2 regions of the Arthrobacter sp. 05N429 genome follow, and region 1 is predicted to be linked to the other one. Evidence: predicted binding sites of a transcription regulator. Region 1 holds the regulator's gene; the other holds the start of a gene.
The links. Region 1 encodes LexA, which represses DNA repair genes until DNA is damaged. Its sites were predicted from a motif close to TCGAACANNTGTTCGA; they were not measured.
Positions count from the first base shown of each region.

Region 2: the regulator LexA is predicted to act here: its motif matches at 5,616-5,631, upstream of AC1DF4_RS07275 (DUF6504 family protein).

Region 1 is NZ_JBFTMQ010000005.1:194,141-202,862, reverse strand. Features, by position in the region: gene priA (bifunctional 1-(5-phosphoribosyl)-5-((5-phosphoribosylamino)methylideneamino)imidazole-4-carboxamide isomerase/phosphoribosylanthranilate isomerase PriA) at 1-500, opposite strand, end outside; gene AC1DF4_RS11720 (hypothetical protein) at 553-711, opposite strand; gene hisH (imidazole glycerol phosphate synthase subunit HisH) at 712-1,524, opposite strand; gene hisB (imidazoleglycerol-phosphate dehydratase HisB) at 1,521-2,147, opposite strand; gene AC1DF4_RS11705 (histidinol-phosphate transaminase) at 2,211-3,329, opposite strand; gene AC1DF4_RS11700 (LysM peptidoglycan-binding domain-containing protein) at 3,456-3,890, opposite strand; gene lexA (transcriptional repressor LexA) at 4,232-4,981, shown strand; gene AC1DF4_RS11690 (ATP-dependent DNA helicase) at 5,124-7,325, opposite strand; gene hflX (GTPase HflX) at 7,318-8,722, opposite strand, start outside.
Region 2 is NZ_JBFTMQ010000003.1:57,864-66,585, forward strand. Features, by position in the region: gene AC1DF4_RS07230 (MBL fold metallo-hydrolase) at 1-504, opposite strand, end outside; gene AC1DF4_RS07235 (S-(hydroxymethyl)mycothiol dehydrogenase) at 501-1,586, opposite strand; gene AC1DF4_RS07240 (mycoredoxin) at 1,736-1,993, opposite strand; gene AC1DF4_RS07245 (SOS response-associated peptidase) at 2,245-2,991, shown strand; gene AC1DF4_RS07250 (alpha/beta hydrolase) at 3,452-3,727, opposite strand; gene AC1DF4_RS07255 (alpha/beta hydrolase fold domain-containing protein) at 3,700-4,368, opposite strand; gene AC1DF4_RS07260 (VOC family protein) at 4,375-4,797, opposite strand; gene AC1DF4_RS07265 (chorismate mutase) at 4,812-5,138, shown strand; gene AC1DF4_RS07270 (hypothetical protein) at 5,148-5,534, opposite strand; gene AC1DF4_RS07275 (DUF6504 family protein) at 5,690-6,019, shown strand; gene AC1DF4_RS07280 (DNA polymerase III subunit alpha) at 6,016-8,722, shown strand, end outside.

The DNA of each region.
Region 1 (8,722 bases):
GAGCAGCCGGCCTCCTCGAGGCGCCCGAGGACCTCCCAGAGGTCGCCGCCTTCCTTGGTCCAGCCGCGGCCGGCCAGCGTGGTGCCGCGGACGTCCAGCCCGACGGCGATCTTGTCGCCGAAGCGCTCGATCACCCGGGCGGTCCACTCGGGGTTCTCCAGTGCCGCGGTGCCCAGGTTCACGCGGGCCACGCCCAGGTCCAGGGCCTTCTCGAGGGACTCGTCGTCACGCAGGCCGCCGGACAGCTCCACCTTGATGTCCAGCTGGCCGACCACTTCGCGGAGCAGTTCGGCGTTGGAGCCCCGGCCGAAGGCGGCGTCGAGGTCCACGAGGTGGACCCATTCGGCCCCCTGCTGCTGCCAGTTGAGCGCAGCCTCCAGCGGCGTGCCGTAGCTCGTCTCGCTGCCGGCCTCGCCCTGGACGAGGCGCACGGCCTGGCCGTCGACGACGTCGACGGCGGGCAGCAGCTCCAGCACGGGCAGCGGGGTTTCGGTGGTCATCGTAGATCCTCAGCTCTTCAGGGACGGCAGGTGGTCGGGGCGCTGCGGGTAGTCAGGCGGCAGGCAGGGTCAGCAGATAGGCGGCCAGCAGCGCCATCCCGGCCAGGACGTAGAACACGGCCTGGACCCAGCGCGGGCTCTTCTGCTGGCGGAAGGACAGCGCTCCGCCGACCAGCAGGCCGGCTAGGCCCATCAGCACGATGGACCACATCTAGGCGGTCCCGGCTTCCGGCGTGGCGTCGGCAGGGGTGGCGTCGGACGCCGCGGCTTCTACGCGCGCTGAGTCCGGGGCCGCGGATTCGGCGGCCCGGGAGCGGTCCCGCAGACCCCCAACCCAGTTGCGCAGCAGGTGCGCCCCGGCGTCGCCGGACTTTTCGGGGTGGAACTGTGTGGCGCACAGCGGGCCGTTTTCCACGGCCGCGATGAACGGGGCACCGTGCTCTGACCAGGTGACGAGGGGCGCCGTCATCCTCGGCTGGATGACGTCGAAGTCCCACTGCTGGACCCCGTAGGAGTGCACAAAGTAGAAGCGCTCGTCTTCGACACCGGCAAACAGCCTGGAGCCCTCCGGAACGGACACGGTGTTCCAGCCCATGTGCGGCACGACGTCGGCGGGAAGGAGTTCGACCTTCCCGGGCCACTCCCCCATGCCTTCCGCTTCGGTGCCGTGCTCGACGCCGGCCTCGAACAGAACCTGGAGGCCGACGCAGATGGCCAGGACAGGCCGGCCTCCGGCCACACGGCGGCCGATCATTCGGATCCCGTCGACGGCTTTGAGCTCGCGCATCACCGTTTCGAACGCGCCGACGCCGGGGACCACGAGGCCGTCGGCGTTGAGCACGTCCTGCGGCTTGGAACTGAGGATCACCTCGGCACCGGCACGCTCGAGGGCGCGGACGGCGGAGCGGACGTTACCGGAGCCATAGTCGAGGACCGTGACGGTGGGCTTGCCCTCGGGCGACGCAGGCTTCGCGCCGGTGTCGGGGTCGATGATGGCGCCGTCCTTCAGCACTTTGCCGGTCACAGCGCACCCTTGGTGGACGGGATGCCCTCGACGCGGGGATCCGGCTCGACGGCGGCGCGCAGGGCCCTGGCGAAGGCCTTGAACTGGGCCTCAACGATGTGGTGCGGGTCCCGGCCGGCGGTGACGTTCATGTGCAGGCAGATTCCGGCGTGCAGGGTGATCGCCTCGAAGACGTGGCGGGTGAGGGAACCGGTGAAGTGTCCGCCGATCAGGTGGTACTCCTGACCGGCCGGTTCTCCGCCGTGCACGAGGTACGGGCGGCCGGAGACATCGACGACGGCGTGCGCGAGGGCCTCGTCGAGGGGCACCGTGGCTTCGCCGAAGCGGCGGATCCCGGCCTTGTTCCCGAGGGCGGTGCGCAGGACCTCGCCGAAGGTGATGGCAACATCCTCGACCGTGTGGTGGACGTCGATGTGCGTGTCGCCGGTGGCCTTGACCGTCATGTCGATCAGGGAGTGCTTGCTCAGCGCCGTCAGCATGTGGTCGTAGAACGGGACCGAGGTGCTGATGTCCGAGACTCCGGTGCCGTCCAGGTTGATCTCGACCAGCACCGATGACTCGCTGGTGGTCCGTTCCATGCGTGCGGTCCGGCCCTCGGCAGCGGTTGATCCGGTGGTGCTCATGTGGGTGTCCTTTGGATGACGACGGTGCCCGGCGTTCAGGCAGGTGGATGTCCTGGGTTAAGTCTAGGCGGGCTGCACTGCGCGGCCGGCCAGGATCCGCTCGAGGGCTTCGAGGAAGGCTGTGGTTTCCGTCTCAGTCCCGGCGGTGACGCGAAGGTGCCCGGGAATGCCAACGTCCCGGATGAGCACACCGGCATCCAGCAGTTCCTGCCAGACCTCGTGCGGGTTGTCCAGACCGCCGAAGAAGACATAGTTCGAGTCGGAGGCGGCAGGCTTGAGGCCCATCCGCTGCAGTTCGGACACGATCCTGTCGCGCTGCCGCTTGATGTCCTCGACGTCGGCCATCAGCGCGACCCGGTGGTGCAAGGCGGCCAGGGCTGTTGCCTGGGTGATGGCCGAGAGGTGGTACGGGAGCCGGACCAGGCGCAGGGCGTCGGTGACCTCCGGGGCGGCCGCCATGTAGCCGACACGGGCTCCGGCAAGAGCGAAGGCCTTGCTCATGGTGCGCGAAACGATCAGCCGTTCCCGGCCGGGCAGCAGCGTCAGCGCGCTGGGCGTGCCGTCATGGGCGAACTCGTGGTACGCCTCATCGACGATCACGATGGTCTGGCTGGCCTCGCCGGCCTCGTAGACAGCCTCGACGACGTCCAGGCCAAGCCCGGTGCCGGTGGGGTTGTTCGGGGAGCAGAGGAACACGATGTTCGGCTGGAGTTCGCGGACCTGCCGGGCGGCCGACTCGGCACTGAGCCCGTAGTCATCAGCGCGGACGCCGGCGATGTACCCGGTGTCCGTGCCGGAGGCCAGCAGCGGGTACATGGAGTATGTGGGAGGGAAACCAAGGGCGGTGCGGCCCGGACCTCCGAAGGCCTGGAGGATCTGCTGGAGAACCTCGTTGGAGCCGTTGGCGGCCCAGATGTTGTCCGCGGCCAGTCCGTGCCCGAGGTATTCGGCCAGAGCCTCCCGCAGCTCCGTGAATTCGCGGTCCGGATAGCGGTTCAGTCCGGTGGCGGCAATCGCGACGGCCTCGGAGATGGCCGCGCGGACGTCGGCCGGGACGCCGTGGGTGTTCTCGTTGACGTTGAGCAGGATGGGGACGTCCAGCTGCGGTGCCCCGTAGGGGGTCAGGCCCCGCAGGTTGGTCCGGAGGGGAAGTCGGTTCAGGCGCTCTAGCTGGTCAGTCACTTGTTCAGTTTAAGTGAGATCGCTGCGGGCCCAGAAACTGTGACGCTTACCGGGGCTGCCGTGCGCCCGCAGAACGCCTCGAGGCGCGCAAACAACGGGGCCCATGAGCTACCTGGACGGAAAGAACTAGTTGGACGGGACGAAGAGTGCCTGGCCGGGCACGACGCGGGCGGCCTCGAGGTTGTTCAGCTGGATGATGTCGGCGACGACGTCGCGGGGATCGCGTTCAGGCGCCACAGCCTCGGCGATGGCCCACAAGGATTCGCCGGGCTGCACCGTTACCGAGACTGTGGGTGTCAGCGACAGCTCGGCGGCAGAGTCCGCCGCCTTTGCCGGGGCGTTGAGGAATCCGCTGAAAGAGAGAACCAGCGCGGCCAGCAGGATGAGCGGCACCCCAATGAAGACAAAGCGCCCCCGCCGGGTGAGCCTCAGCGGCGCCTGCTTTGCCTGTTCGGCACGACCGCTGGGGCCGGGCTGGCCGGACGTCCCGCTGCCGGGCCGGCCGTAGTCGCCGAATGCGTCGCGGCCGAAAGTGTCGTGAAACGCGCTTGATGCTGACATGAACTGAGCCCTCCTGGACCATACTGTGCCGCCCGGCGTACTCCACGTACCCGCCGCCAACCGGCCTGACCTTCGAACAAAGAGACGAATGACTTGTTCTAACTGAGCTTCGCCAAACTAGAACACATATTCGAATCTTGCTTGTTCTGTTTTAGCACTTATTGACGAACATTGTCGAGACTCGCTAGAACAAATGTTTGAAAAAGCTGTGTGGCTGGCCTACGTTTGAGTCAAAGAACAACCACTTCTGCAGTTGATCAGCAGGGTCTGACATTTCAGGCCGGAAGTTCCCGGCAGCTGCAGCCACAGCGGCCGGGCGGAACGGAAAGGCGTTGGCGAACATGGCAGCACAAGCCACTGGCGGCAGGGCCACCCCGCGGAGCCCGCAGGCAGCCCGGCCACCCAAGAGCCTTACCGTCCGGCAAAAAAAGATTCTGGAGACCATCCAGCGCTCCGTGACGGACAACGGGTACCCGCCGTCCATGCGCGAAATCGGCGACACGGTCGGCCTCGCGAGCCTTTCCAGCGTGACCCACCAGCTTTCGCAGCTCGAGAAGCTCGGCTACTTGCGGCGCGATCCCAAGCGCCCCCGGGCCATGGAAGTGCTGATGCCGTTGACCCTCGATGAGGGAACCGCGAAGATTTCAGGCGCCGAGAAGTCCAGCGGCCTGCGCAGTGTCGGCGGCTTGTCTGTTTCGGAGCTGGCCAGTGCCACGGATACCGCCATGGTGCCGCTGGTGGGCCGGATCGCCGCCGGCGGACCGATCCTGGCCGACCAGGTGGTTGAGGACGTTATGCCCCTGCCCCGCCAGCTGGTGGGCCACGGCGAGCTCTTTATGCTCAAGGTTGCCGGTGACTCGATGATCGATGCGGCCATCTGCGACGGTGACTGGGTGGTGGTGCGCAGGCAGGGCGATGCTGTCAACGGTGACATTGTGGCCGCCCTGCTGGATGACGAGGCAACAGTAAAAACCTTCCGCCAGCGTGACGGCCACACCTGGCTGCTGCCGCAGAATACCCAGTACGAGCCCATTCTCGGCGATCATGCCGTCATCATGGGCAAAGTTGTCTCGGTGCTGCGCTCCCTCTAGGACACAGCCTCCCAGTAGCTCAGAGCTGCCCAGTCCCTGCGAACAGGGCCCCGCCGGCGTTGACCAGTTCACGCCGGACGGGGCCTTTCGCGTTTCCGCCCAGTTACTGGCACCCGGGCGGCAGGAATCCAACCCGGCGGGGCTACGTGGCGGGCTGCCCTGATTCCTTCGCGAGCCGCTCAAGTGCGGCGACGGCGATGGCGGGGTCCGTGGTGGGCCAGAACGGCGGCAGGGCGGCGCGGAGGAATCCCCCGTACCTTTCGGTGGACAGCCGCGAGTCCAGCACAGCCACCACTCCCTTGTCCGTCGTGGTGCGGATCAGCCTGCCGGCGCCTTGGGCGAGACGGATGGCAGCGTGGGTCGCGGAAACACTCATGAAGCCGTTGCCGCCGGCCTGGGCCACCGCCCGGGACCGCGCCGTCATCAGGGGATCGTCGGGCCGAGGGAACGGGATCCGGTCGATCACCACGAGGCGGCAGGAGGTCCCCGGCACGTCGACACCCTGCCACAGGGACATGGTGCCGAAGAGGCAGGTGTCCGGCTCGTCGGCGAACTGCTTCACCAGCGCCGTCATGGTGGAATCCCCCTGGCAGAGGATGCTCATGTCCAGCCGTGGCCGGAGTGCCTCGGCAGCGTCCTCGGCGGCGCGCCGCGACGAGAACAGGCACAGGGCCCCGCCGCCGGAGGCCCGGATCAGCTTCTCGAGCTCGTCGAGTGCCTCCGGGGACGTGCCCCGGCCGGGCTTGGGCAGGTGCTTGGCAACGTAGAGGATGCCCTGCTTGGGGTATTCGAAGGGCGAGCCGACGTCGACGCCGGTCCAGCTCGGGGCGCCAGGACCCACCAGACCGAGGCCGCCGGCAGCCGGTTCAAAAGCGGACCCGATCGCCAGGGTGGCCGAGGTCAGGATGACGGTGTGGTCCGCGAACAGACCCTCCCGGAGCCGTCCGGCAACACTGAGCGGGGCGATATTGACCAAGGCCGGGGCGGACTCGTCCGGCTGGGAGTACCCCTGCTGCGGGTCAAAGGTGCTGTTGCGGGAAAACCAGACCACTTCGCGGTTCTCGCGTGCTGCCAGCAGCCGTTCACAGAGTTCCAGGATCACCATGAGCCGTGAGCGCGCGAGCTGGCGGCCGCCGTCGGCCGTGTTCGCGCTGTCCCCTTTGGAATCCGAAAGCGCGGCGCGGCAGGCGTCCCGCAGCTGGTCCACGCAGTCCAGCTGTTCGCTGTTGAGGCCGTTGGGCATTAGCCCGCTGGGAACGCCCTCAATGGCAAGTTCGAGGTTGGATGCGGCGTTGTTCAATGCGTCCACGGTGATGCCGGCGTGCTTCCGCGCCCCGGACGCGGCGGCGTGCACCATGGCGACAGAAAGCTGGCCGGACACGGCGCCGGTCACGCGGTCCTGGAGCTCGTGGGCTTCATCGACCACCACGACGTCGTATTCGGGCAGGACGGCGAGGCCCTCGAAGGCGCTGACGGCCAGCATCGCGTGGTTGGTGACCACGACGTCGGCGTCCGCGGCGTTCTGCCGGGCCAGTTCGCTGAAGCATTCGGCTGCCAGGGGGCACTTCTGCGCGCCGAGGCACTCCATGGAGGTGACGGAGACCTGCCGCCACGCGCGGTCCGTTACGCCGGGCAGGAGCTCGTCGCGGTCCCCAGTCACGGTGTCCTCGGCCCACTCGCGCAGCCGGACGACCTCCTTGCCGAGCTGGGAGGACGGCCCGCCCATGGCCGCGGCGAAGTGCGGCACGGAGGTGTCCTCGCCGAGCGAGAAGAGCTGGCCCTCCGACGGTTCTTCCGAGGGGAAGCCGCCTTCGAGCTTGTGGCGGCACACATAGTTGGACCGGCCCTTGACGAGGGCGACCTTGACGGGCCGGTCGAGCGCCGGGGTGATGGTCTTCAGCAGCCGGGGCAGGTCGCGGCCCACGATCTGGGTCTGCAGGGCCAGGGTCGCGGTGGAGACCAGGGTGGGCTTGTCGCTGACGAGCGAATGGGCGATCAGCGGAATCAGGTAGGCAAGGGACTTGCCGGTGCCGGTGCCGGCCTGGACGAGCAGGTGGTCGCCGCTGTCAATAGCCTGCGCCACCTGCCGGGCCATTTCGTGCTGGCCGTCGCGGCTCTGGCCGCCCATGCCGGACACGGCCCGGTCGAGGAGTTCGATGACGAACTCCCCGCCGGTCCTGCCGCCCGAACGTGCCGAGGGTTGTCCGGCGGATTCAGTCTCCGCTGTGCCTTCTGTTGCAGTGCCCTCTGTTGCTATGTCTTCTGTTGCGGTGTGCCCCGCTACCGGGTCCCCCGCCGGGTCGCCCGTGCCTGTGTCCGCCCCGGTCACCGCTGCCTCAGTCATTGCTGATGAACGAATCCAGTTCAGCGGCAAATCCCTCGCGCACCATCACGACGGCGCGGGTGCCCGCTTCCTCGTGCTCAAGGCTGAGGATCTCGGCGTCGGTCTCATGCAGCTTGCTGAGCAGGTCCCCGCGGTTGTACGGGATCATCAGCTCCAGCTTCACGCTGGGCCGCGGAATGCCTTCGCTGATGGCCTTGAGCAGCTCCGGGATGCCTGCGCCGGTGCGTGCCGACACCACCACGTGGCGCGGTTCGCGCTGCTTGAGCCGTTCGATCACGAAAGGATCCGCGGCGTCGGCCTTGTTCAGGACGATGATTTCGGGCACCTTGCGGGCGTCGACTTCGCTGAACACCTTGCGGACGGCGGCGATCTGGCCTTCCGGATCCGGGTGCGAGACGTCCACGACGTGCAGGATCAGGTCCGCATCGGCGACTTCCTCCAGGGTGGAGCGGAAAGCCTCCACGAGCTGGGTGGGCAGCGACCGGACGAAGCCCACGGTGTCGGCAAGGGTGTAGCCCAGCCCGTCCGAGGTTTCGGCCTTGCGGACCGTCGGGTCCAGGGTGGCGAACAGGGCGTTCTCCACCAGGACACCGGCGTCGGTCAGCCGGTTCAGGAGCGAGGACTTGCCGGCGTTGGTGTACCCGGCGATCGCCACGGACGGCACGGAATTACGACGGCGGTTGGCGCGCTTAGTCTCCCGGGCCGGCTTCATCGCGGCGATTTCACGCCGCAGCTTGGCCATCCGGGTGCGGATCCGGCGGCGGTCCAGTTCGATCTTGGTTTCACCGGGACCACGCGATCCCATACCCGCACCGGCACCGCCCACCTGGCCACCGGCCTGGCGGGACATCGAGTCACCCCAGCCGCGCAGGCGCGGGAGCAGGTATTCGAGCTGGGCCAGTTCCACCTGGGCCTTGCCCTCGCGGCTCTTGGCGTGCTGGGCAAAGATGTCCAGGATCAGGGCTGTGCGGTCGATGACCTTGACCTTGACGATGTCTTCGAGGCTGCGACGCTGGGACGGCGCCAGTTCGGCGTCGACGACGACGGTGTCCGCGCCGGTGGACATCACGATGTCCTTGAGTTCCTGGGCCTTGCCGGAGCCGAGGAAGGTGCCCGGATCGGGCTTTTGGCGGCGTTGGACAATACCGTCGAGGACTTCCGAGCCGGCGGTCTCGGCGAGGGCGGCGAGTTCGCGGAGGGAGTTCTCGGCGTCGGCAAGGGTGCCTTCAGTCCAGAGGCCGGCCAGCACGACTCGCTCGAGCCGCAGCTGACGGTATTCGACTTCGGTGACGTCTTCGAGCTCGGTAGACAGCCCGGCGGTGCGGCGCAGGGCGTGCCGTTCCTCGAGGTCCTGCTGGTCGCCGTCGTAGGTGCTGTGCTCCTCGTCCAGCCGGGAG
Region 2 (8,722 bases), on a different contig from region 1:
GTCGCTGAACGACCGGCCGGTGGCGCCCGGGCCGCCCTGGAACAGTGTGTCGCCGGTGAAGACGGTGCCTTCGCTGGCCAGGTAGAAGCTCACGGATCCGGGGGAGTGCCCCGGGGTGTGCAGCGCAACGAGCCGGGCACCGGCGACGTCGAACGTGTCCCCGTCCGCGATCGCGTGGTCCGGTTCGGTGCCCGGGAACACGCGCTCCCACAGCATCCAGTCCTCGCGGTTGAGGTACACCGGGGCGTTGACGCGCCCGCGGAAAGCGCCCACTGCGGCGATGTGGTCATCGTGACCGTGCGTCAGCAGGATCGCGGTGACCTTCCGGCCGGCGACGGCTGCCTCGATGGCGTCGGCGTCGTGCGCCGGGTCGATCACGATGCATTCCGCGTCGTTGCCTACGATCCAGACGTTGTTGTCGACGTCCCAGGTGCCGCCGTCGAGCGAAAAGGTGCCCGAGGTGACCAGCCGGTCGATCCGGAGACTGTCCACGGGGCCGCTCACAGTTCCACCACGGAGCGCAGCACCGAGCCGGAGTGCATCTTGTCGAAGGCTTCCTCGATCTGGTCGATCGTGATCCGCTCCGTGACGAACGCGTCCAGGTCCAGCTTGCCCTGCCGGTACAGGTCGATCAGCATGGGGAAGTCCCGCGAGGGCAGGCAGTCGCCGTACCAGGAGGACTTGAGCGAGCCGCCGCGGCCGAAGACATCCAGCAGCGGCAGGTCCAGGGTCATTTCGGGGCTCGGGACGCCCACCAGGACCACGGTGCCGGCGAGGTCGCGGGCGTAGAAAGCCTGCTTGTACGTTTCGGGGCGGCCGACGGCGTCGATCACCACGTCGGCGCCGAAGCCGCCGGTGAGTTCGCGGATCGCCTCGACCGGGTCGACGGCGGAGGAGTCCACTGTGTGGGTGGCGCCGAGGTCCTTGGCGCGGTCGAGCTTCTTCGGGTCGATGTCGACGGCGATCACCGTGGTGGCGCCTGCGAGCGCGGCGCCGGCGACGGCCGCCACGCCCACGCCGCCGCAGCCGATGACGGCGACGGAATCGCCGCGCTTGACGTTTCCGGTGTTGATGGCGGCGCCGATGCCTGCCATCACGCCGCAGCCGAGCAGGCCGATCGCAGCGGGATCCGCCTCGGGATCAACCTTGGTGCACTGCCCGGCGGCGACGAGGGTCTTCTCGGCGAAGGCGCCGATGCCGAGGGCAGCGGAGAGTTCGGTGCCGTCCTCGAGCGTCATCTTTTGGGTGGCGTTGTGCGTGTTGAAGCAGTACTGCGGCTGGCCCTTGGCGCAGGCGCGGCATTCGCCGCAGACGGCACGCCAGTTGAGCACCACGCGGTCGCCGGGGGCCACCTCGGTGACGTCCGGGCCTACGGCGCTGACGACGCCGGTGGCCTCGTGGCCGAGCAGGAACGGGAAGTCATCGTTGATGGCGCCCTGCTTGTAGTGCAGGTCGGTGTGGCAGACGCCGCACGTGAGGATGTCCACCAGGGCCTCGCCGGGTCCGGGATCCGGGACCAGGATGGTCTCCAGGGTGACGGGGGCTCCCTTGGAGCGGGCTACGACGCCTTTGACTTTATGGACCATGGAAATAGCTCCTCTGCTCAGATCGCGGTTCCCACCGCAAGACTCTTTGTCGCACGGCTTCTGCCGCACACAACTTTGCCGCACAACGAAGTCCGGCGCGGCCCCCTAAGGTGGCCGCGCCGTCGTCGTCATCGGTTCATAAAAGGCCCTTAGGCCGCGAGGCGGCTCTTGACCTCTGCCGCGGAGGGGTTGGTGGCCGCGGTGCCATCCGGGAACAGCACGGTGGGGACGGTGCGGTTGCCACCGTTGAGCTTCTCCACGAGATCTGCGGTGCCTTCAACTTCTTCGATGTTAATCTCGGTGTACCCGATGCCCTGGGCGTCCAGCTGCTTCTTCAGGCGGTTGCAGTAGCCGCACCAAGTGGTCGAAAACATGGTGATGGTGCCGGATTCGGGGGTGAAGTCCACGAAGTTCTCCTTAAAGCTGGTTGACGGCGCGCGGTGGCAGCGCCAGTTGCGACAAAAAGTCGTACGTTACTCCCAATAACCGTAACCCGGGGGCCCCTATTCCCGCACAGTGCGGCGCCGGTGCTACGCGCGGCGCGAAGTCGCCGGAAAGCTGCGAGGTCGCCGGAACGTTCCGGCGATTTCGTGGGCTCAGCCTGGGTCCCCTGTGGCGCGCGGATGACACAGAATGGGTGCGGTGGCATGCTGGTGCCATGTGTGGACGCTACGTGATGGCCCGGGCCGTCGGGGACCTGCTGGCCGAGTTCGACGCCGGACTGGAGGAGGAGGTCGCGATTCCGCCGTCGTGGAATGTGGCCCCGACCGCGGATGTGCCGATCCTGCTGGAACGGCTGGTCGACGGCGAACCGGTCCGGCAGCTGCACATCGCGCGCTGGGGGCTGGTGCCGTCCTGGGCCAAGGACCCGGGGATCGGCTCGAAGATGATCAATGCCCGCAGCGAGAGTGTGCTGGAGAAGCCGGCGTTCCGGAAGGCAACCCGCGCCCGGCGCTGCGCCGTCCCCGCCGACGGCTACTACGAATGGAAAGGCGAGGGCCGCGGCAAACAGCCGTATTACGTGCACCCGAGGGACGGCCACCCGATTGTCTTCGCCGGGCTCTACGAATGGTGGAAGGACCCGTCCAAAGCCGAGGACGACCCTGCGCGCTGGCTGCTCTCGACGTCGATCATGACCACCGATTCGCCGCCGGAGGGCTACGCCGGGGGAATGCTGGCTGAACTCACGGCCCTGCACGACCGGGTGCCGCTGCCGATGGACCGGGAAACGATGCAGTCCTGGCTGGACCCGCAGGCCGACGACGCCGCCGGACTCGTGGACCTGGTCCGGGCCGGCGCACACCATGTCGCGGAGGGCTGGACGATCGACGCCGTCGGCACCGCCGTCGGGAACGTCAGGAACGACTCCCCGGAACTCATCCAGCCGGTGGGAAGCCTGTTCTAGCCGCGCCGGTGCGGCGGTAGTCCGGACGGGTCAGTCTTGGACCCCCAACTTCTTACGGCGCAGGAAAATGTTGCACACATCGCCGGGGCGATAAAACGGAACTTGGGAGAGGGCGGATGGCTAGAGGGCAAAGCGATGGCGAGCTGCAGAGCACACTCCTGCTTCGCAACTCACCGCACACCGGCTCGATTAGCGTGCCGCCGTGTACTCCCAGTCACGTTAGCGACGCCGGCGAACACCTCAATAGGGCCATAGTGCCCTTGGCGAGTGAGCGGCGGCCTTACCCAACCCGAAGAACCAGGCAGGGGATCCCGACCAGAATGTCGTCCCGCTGTGACAGTCGAGGGCGCTGCGGTGGGCTGGTCTGGATTCGGCAGGCCGCGGGATGACGTGGCCGAGGGAACCGGGGAAGTCCACGCGTTGAATCTCCTGCCGGCCTATTGGTCGAGTGGACTGGGCTCTAGCCGCCGTCGCGGATGACGGATCCAAATAGCCGCAGGAGCTCATTTCCGGCCTTCAAAGCAGCTGGCGACTCTGTATCGAGACTGAGGAAGCCATGAACGAGTCCAGCATGAGGTACATGGTGGACCTCCGTTCCGGCGGCAATCAGCCTCCGGGCCAGGGCCTCGCCCTCGTCGCGAAGCGGATCGTGCTCCGCCGTAGCTATGACAGTCGCGGGCAGGCCGCTGAATCTGACGTGCAACGGGCTCAATGACGCGAGTTGTTCGGCGTCCATGTCCGTACCCATTGCCTCAGCGACCACGCCAGGGCTTCTGCGTCCAGCCCCCATCCCAGCCCCTTCTGCTGCACGCTTGGCTGCGACAGCGTCAGATCGGCGTTGGGGCACACCAGCAGGAGCCCGCTGAGACGGACGCCCTCCGTAATCATCCGTTGTGCCGCGAGGAGGGCGATCAGGCCCCCGGCGCTGTCGCCGGCCAGGGCCGGAGAGCCGTCGATTGGTCCAAGGATTGCCGGTGCCATGATTGCCCATTTCAATCCGGCGACGACGTCGTCAATCGCCGCCGGTGCCGGATGCTCGGGCGCTCGCCGATAGTGGACCGCCAGTACCGCGGCGTTGGCTTCCAGGGCCAGCCGACGGCACGTCCGGTCATGGGACTCCAGGTCCCCGAAGATGAACGCCCCGCCATGGACATAGACGATGAGCGGCAGTGGCTGCCCGCCGGGTCGGTAGAAACGCAGATGAACCGGGCTGTCGCCGGGCGTGGCAAGGTCGATTACGTGGGGCAGGCTTGGCCCGGCAGGCCTGGACCGTGCGGCGCGGAGCTTGTTCACGTCCAGGGGCGGGGCGTCTGCTGGTTGTGAGCGGATGCCGGATATCCACCGGGCCAGCCCGTCGTCGGCGAGTGTCTCGTTCACTCGTCGTCAGAGAGTGACATTGCCGCCGCCGTCGACCGCCCAGCTGGGATTGAAGGCGACCTCCCAGCGGTAGCCGTCGGGGTCGGCGAAGTATCCGGTGTAGCCGCCCCAGGGCTGGGTTCTCGGCTCGGCGATGATGGCCGCTCCGGCGGACTCGGCCTCCGCCATCACCCAGTCGACTTCCGCCGCGCTGCCCAGGTTGTGGCTCAGGGTGATGGAGGGAACTCCGGCCGGGGGATCAACGGCCGCTTCGGCCTGCATCTGCCCGGCATCCCAGAGCGAGAGGATGAGGCCGTGATTGGCCTGGATGAACAGGACCTCGCCCCGGACTTCCCGGTGGACGGGCCAGCCCAGGCCATCTACATAGAAACTGCGGGAGGCGTCAACACTGCGGACACCCAGTGAAATTAAATCGACTCGTGGCTGCATCATTCGATACTGTCATGCACATGTCCACAAATCACCAAGACGAAAAAGCTGCCAAGGCCGACCGGGAGCAGCTCGCCGCCGTGCGGGTGGCCGTGGACGAGGTGGACGAGCAGATCGTGTCGCTGATCGGCCGCCGCGAGCGCCTGATCCGGATCGCCGGAACCCTCAAGGCTGACAGCGCCGAGGTGCGGGCTCCGGGGCGCGTGGAGCGGGTTATCGAACACGTCCGCGCCACGGCGGAACAGAAGGACATCGACGTCGACCTCGTTGAGAAGACGTACCGGGCAATGATCGACGCGTTCATCACACTCGAGCTGGAAGTCTACAAAGCCAGCTCCTAGGGCGAGGGCCTACAGGGCCTCCTCCACCGGAACGTTCGCCTGGTAGTCGCGGCCGTCGCAGTCGCTGAAGGCCGTCATGAGGTGCCCCTTGGCCAGGCCCATGATGGTGCTCAGCGGAAAGTGCCCGGTAATGGTATTGCCGGAGTGCTCCACTCCCTTGAGGTCAAAGTTCTCCTCCGTGCCGTCATGACTGAAGCAATAGAAGGACACAGCTTCCCCGTTCATGAACTCGATCCCCATTCGTCGCTGGTGGGAATGATCGGGAGTCGCCGCTACCAGCCCCACCACGTAGGCGCCCTGGCCGGGGATGTTTCCGTCTATATCGAACTTCGCCACCAAGGACGTGTCCTCGGCGGCGATGCTTACCTGCTTCAGAAGTGCGTTATGGGAGCTCATGGATCAATCCTGCTACCTGTGCCTGCGTCCGTCCACCCCTGATCTAGGTTTTCCCCCGGCGCCGTCGTAGACTGGAATTGTTCGAAGATATGTTCGAATAGTCGCTGGCTGTTTGGCCAGATGGTTCTTACAGATGGTGCGGTCCGGGAGGCGCGATGGGCATGTTCAGTGAGGCGGTGGACGTCGTCTGCACACCCTCCGGACAGCCCCTGAAGCTGGACTGGGCGGGCCGGCACTACACCGTCTGCGCCGAACCGGTCCGCTGGTTTGAGCGCCGCCAATGGTGGGCGGAAGAGCAGCGGGCGCCGCTGGGCAGCGGCCCGGGACTCGTGGACCACGAGATCTGGCGGGTTCAAGTGCGCCGGGCAGATTCCCCCGACCCGGAAAGCCTCACCCTTGACCTCACCCGGCATGTCGGCAGCGGACGCTGGCGCCTGCTGAGGATCCATGACGCCCTGCTCCACCGGAAACCCGAATCAGCATGAGCTTCACCCATCTCCATGTCTCCACCGCCTTCAGTGCCCACTACGGGGTCTCCTGGCCGGATGAGCTGGCGGCAGCCGCCGCCGCAGACGGGGCGACGGCGCTCGCCTGCACGGACCGCGACGGCCTCTACGGGACGGTCAAGCACCTGAAGGCCTGTATGGCGGCCGGGCTGGATCCGATCGTCGGAGTGGATCTTGCGGTCTATGACGACGACGGCGACCTCCGCACCCAGGTGGGGGGACGCGTCGTCGTGCTGGCCCACGGGCATAACGACGGCGCCGGCTACCGTGCGCTGTGCCGGCTGATCTCCGATGCCCATGCCCGCACCACGGGAAAGGCCGGGGGAGCGGTACCCGTCGCCGTGACCCGGGCCGAGCTGGCCTCCCGCACCTTGCACCCGGAAACGCTCAAGCCGGTGCTGACCGTGCTGATCGGACCGGACTCCGACGTCGGACGTGCCATGGGAGGGAGGCGCTACCTGCGCCCCCGCACCCTGTTCAAACGCTGGCTCGACGCCATGCCGGCCGGAACCATTGCCGCCGAGGTGGTCAGCCAGCTCAGCCCGCCCGGGGAACCGCTCAGCACCGCCCACGCGGTACGGATGCTCAAGCTCGCTGCCGAACACGGGGTACCCGCTGTGCTGAGCAACGCCGTGCGGTACGTCGCCGAGGACGGGGCGGCCACCGCGGATGTGCTGGACTCCGCCCGCACCCTGAAATCGCTGCCCGAACTTTCCGCCGCCCCGCTGCTGCAGCCCAACGGGCAGGGCTGGCTCAAATCCGCGGACCGGATGCTCCAGCTCGGCAAGGAGATCATGCACGCCGCCGGATACGGTGCGGCCGACCTCAAGAGCCTGATGGCGCAGACGGAGGCGCTCGCGGACCGTTGCCGGATGGATCCGGTGACGGACATGGGGTGGAAACAGCCGGTGGTGCCGGAAGCCTCGGTGATCGGGATCGCCGGGGACGCCCTCGTTGAGCTCACCCAGCGGTGCGAAGCAGGCATCAGCAGGCGTTTTCCCGGGATCACCGGCCAGCCCGCCGGGGAGCTGCGCTCGCGGCTGGAACACGAGCTGCGGATCATCGACAGCCTCGGCTTCGCCGCGTACTTCCTGACCGTGGCCGAAGTCTCCCGGATGATCCTGGACATGGGAGTCCGGGCGGCCGCCCGCGGCTCGGGGGCATCCAGCCTGGTCAACTACCTGATCGACGTCAGCCAGGTGAACCCGCTGCAGCACGACCTGATCTTCGAACGCTTCCTCTCCCGGGACCGCGCCACCCTGCCGGACATCGACATCGACGTCGAAAGCGCCGAACGGCACAACGTGTACCGGAAGATTTTTGAGCGCTTCGGCTCCGAGCGCGTCACCTTGATGAGCATGCAGAACGGCTACCGCGCCCGCGGTGCCGTGCGCGACGCCGGCCTGGCCCTGGGCATGGAGGAGGGCGAGATCGGGGACATCGCCAAGCAGCTGTGGCGTTTCTCGGCCCGGAACTTCCGCGAAGCCCTCGAGGAGATGCCCGAGCTGAAGGAATTCGCCGGCCGGGTGGGGCAACGCGACTTCAGCGGAAACCAGCAGCTGGACCTGCTGGTGGACCTCACTGAACGGCTGGACCGGCTGCCGCGGCATATCTCCATGCACCCCTGCGGGGTCATCCTGGGGGACGCCACCCTGCTGGACCGCACGCCCGTGCAGCCCAGCGGGCTGGGCCTGCCCATGAGCCAGTTTGACAAGCACGACATGGACCCGATGGGCATGCTCAAACTCGATGTCCTGGGCGTCCGGATGCAAAGCGCCATGGCCTTCGCCGTCCGTGAAGTGATCCGCCTGCATCCCTCCAAAGCCGAAGTGGTGGCAGCGGGCGCCCACCCTGCGGGACCAGGCGGGACAGGTCCGGACTACATCGCCGAGGACGGCACGATCGACCTCAACGCCGTGCCGCTCGACGACGAACCCACCTACGAGCTGATCCGCAGCACCCACACCCTGGGCTGTTTCCAGATCGAATCCCCGGGCCAGCGGGAGCTGATCGGCAAGCTCGCCCCCCGGGAGTTCAACGACCTCATTATCGACATCTCCCTGTTCCGGCCGGGCCCGATGAAATCGGACATGGTCCGGCCCTTCCTGGAGCACCGGCACGGCTTCGCCCCCGAGGTCTACCCGCACCCGGACCTCAAGGCGGTCCTCCAGGAAACACACGGCGTCACCGTGTTCCATGAGCAGATCCTGAAGACCTTCGACGTCATGACCGAATGCGGGCTGGCGCGTGCGGACGAATTCCGGCGCGCCCTCGGCAACGAGGTCCTGGAATACAGGGTGGAGGAGTTCTTCCGGAAGGAGGCCCGTGCCCGGGGGTACAGCCCCGAGGTGGTGGACAAGGTCTGGGGCACCCTCAAGGCCTTCGGCAGCTTCGGGTTCTGCAAAGCCCACGGCGCCGCCTTTGCCGTGCCCACCTACCAGTCGGCCTGGCTCAAGACCCACCACCCGGAGGCGTTCCTCGCCGGGCTGTGGGAACACGATCCGGGCATGTACCCCAAGCGGCTCCTGGTGGCAGAGGCGCGGCGGCTGGGAATCCCCATCCTGCCCCTGGACATCAACCGCAGCCAGGCCGAGTACAGGGTTGAGCGGGTGGCCGCCGGCCCGGACCGCGGCAAGCTGGGCATCAGGCTGAGCCTGAACGGCATCTACGGGCTCTCGGGAA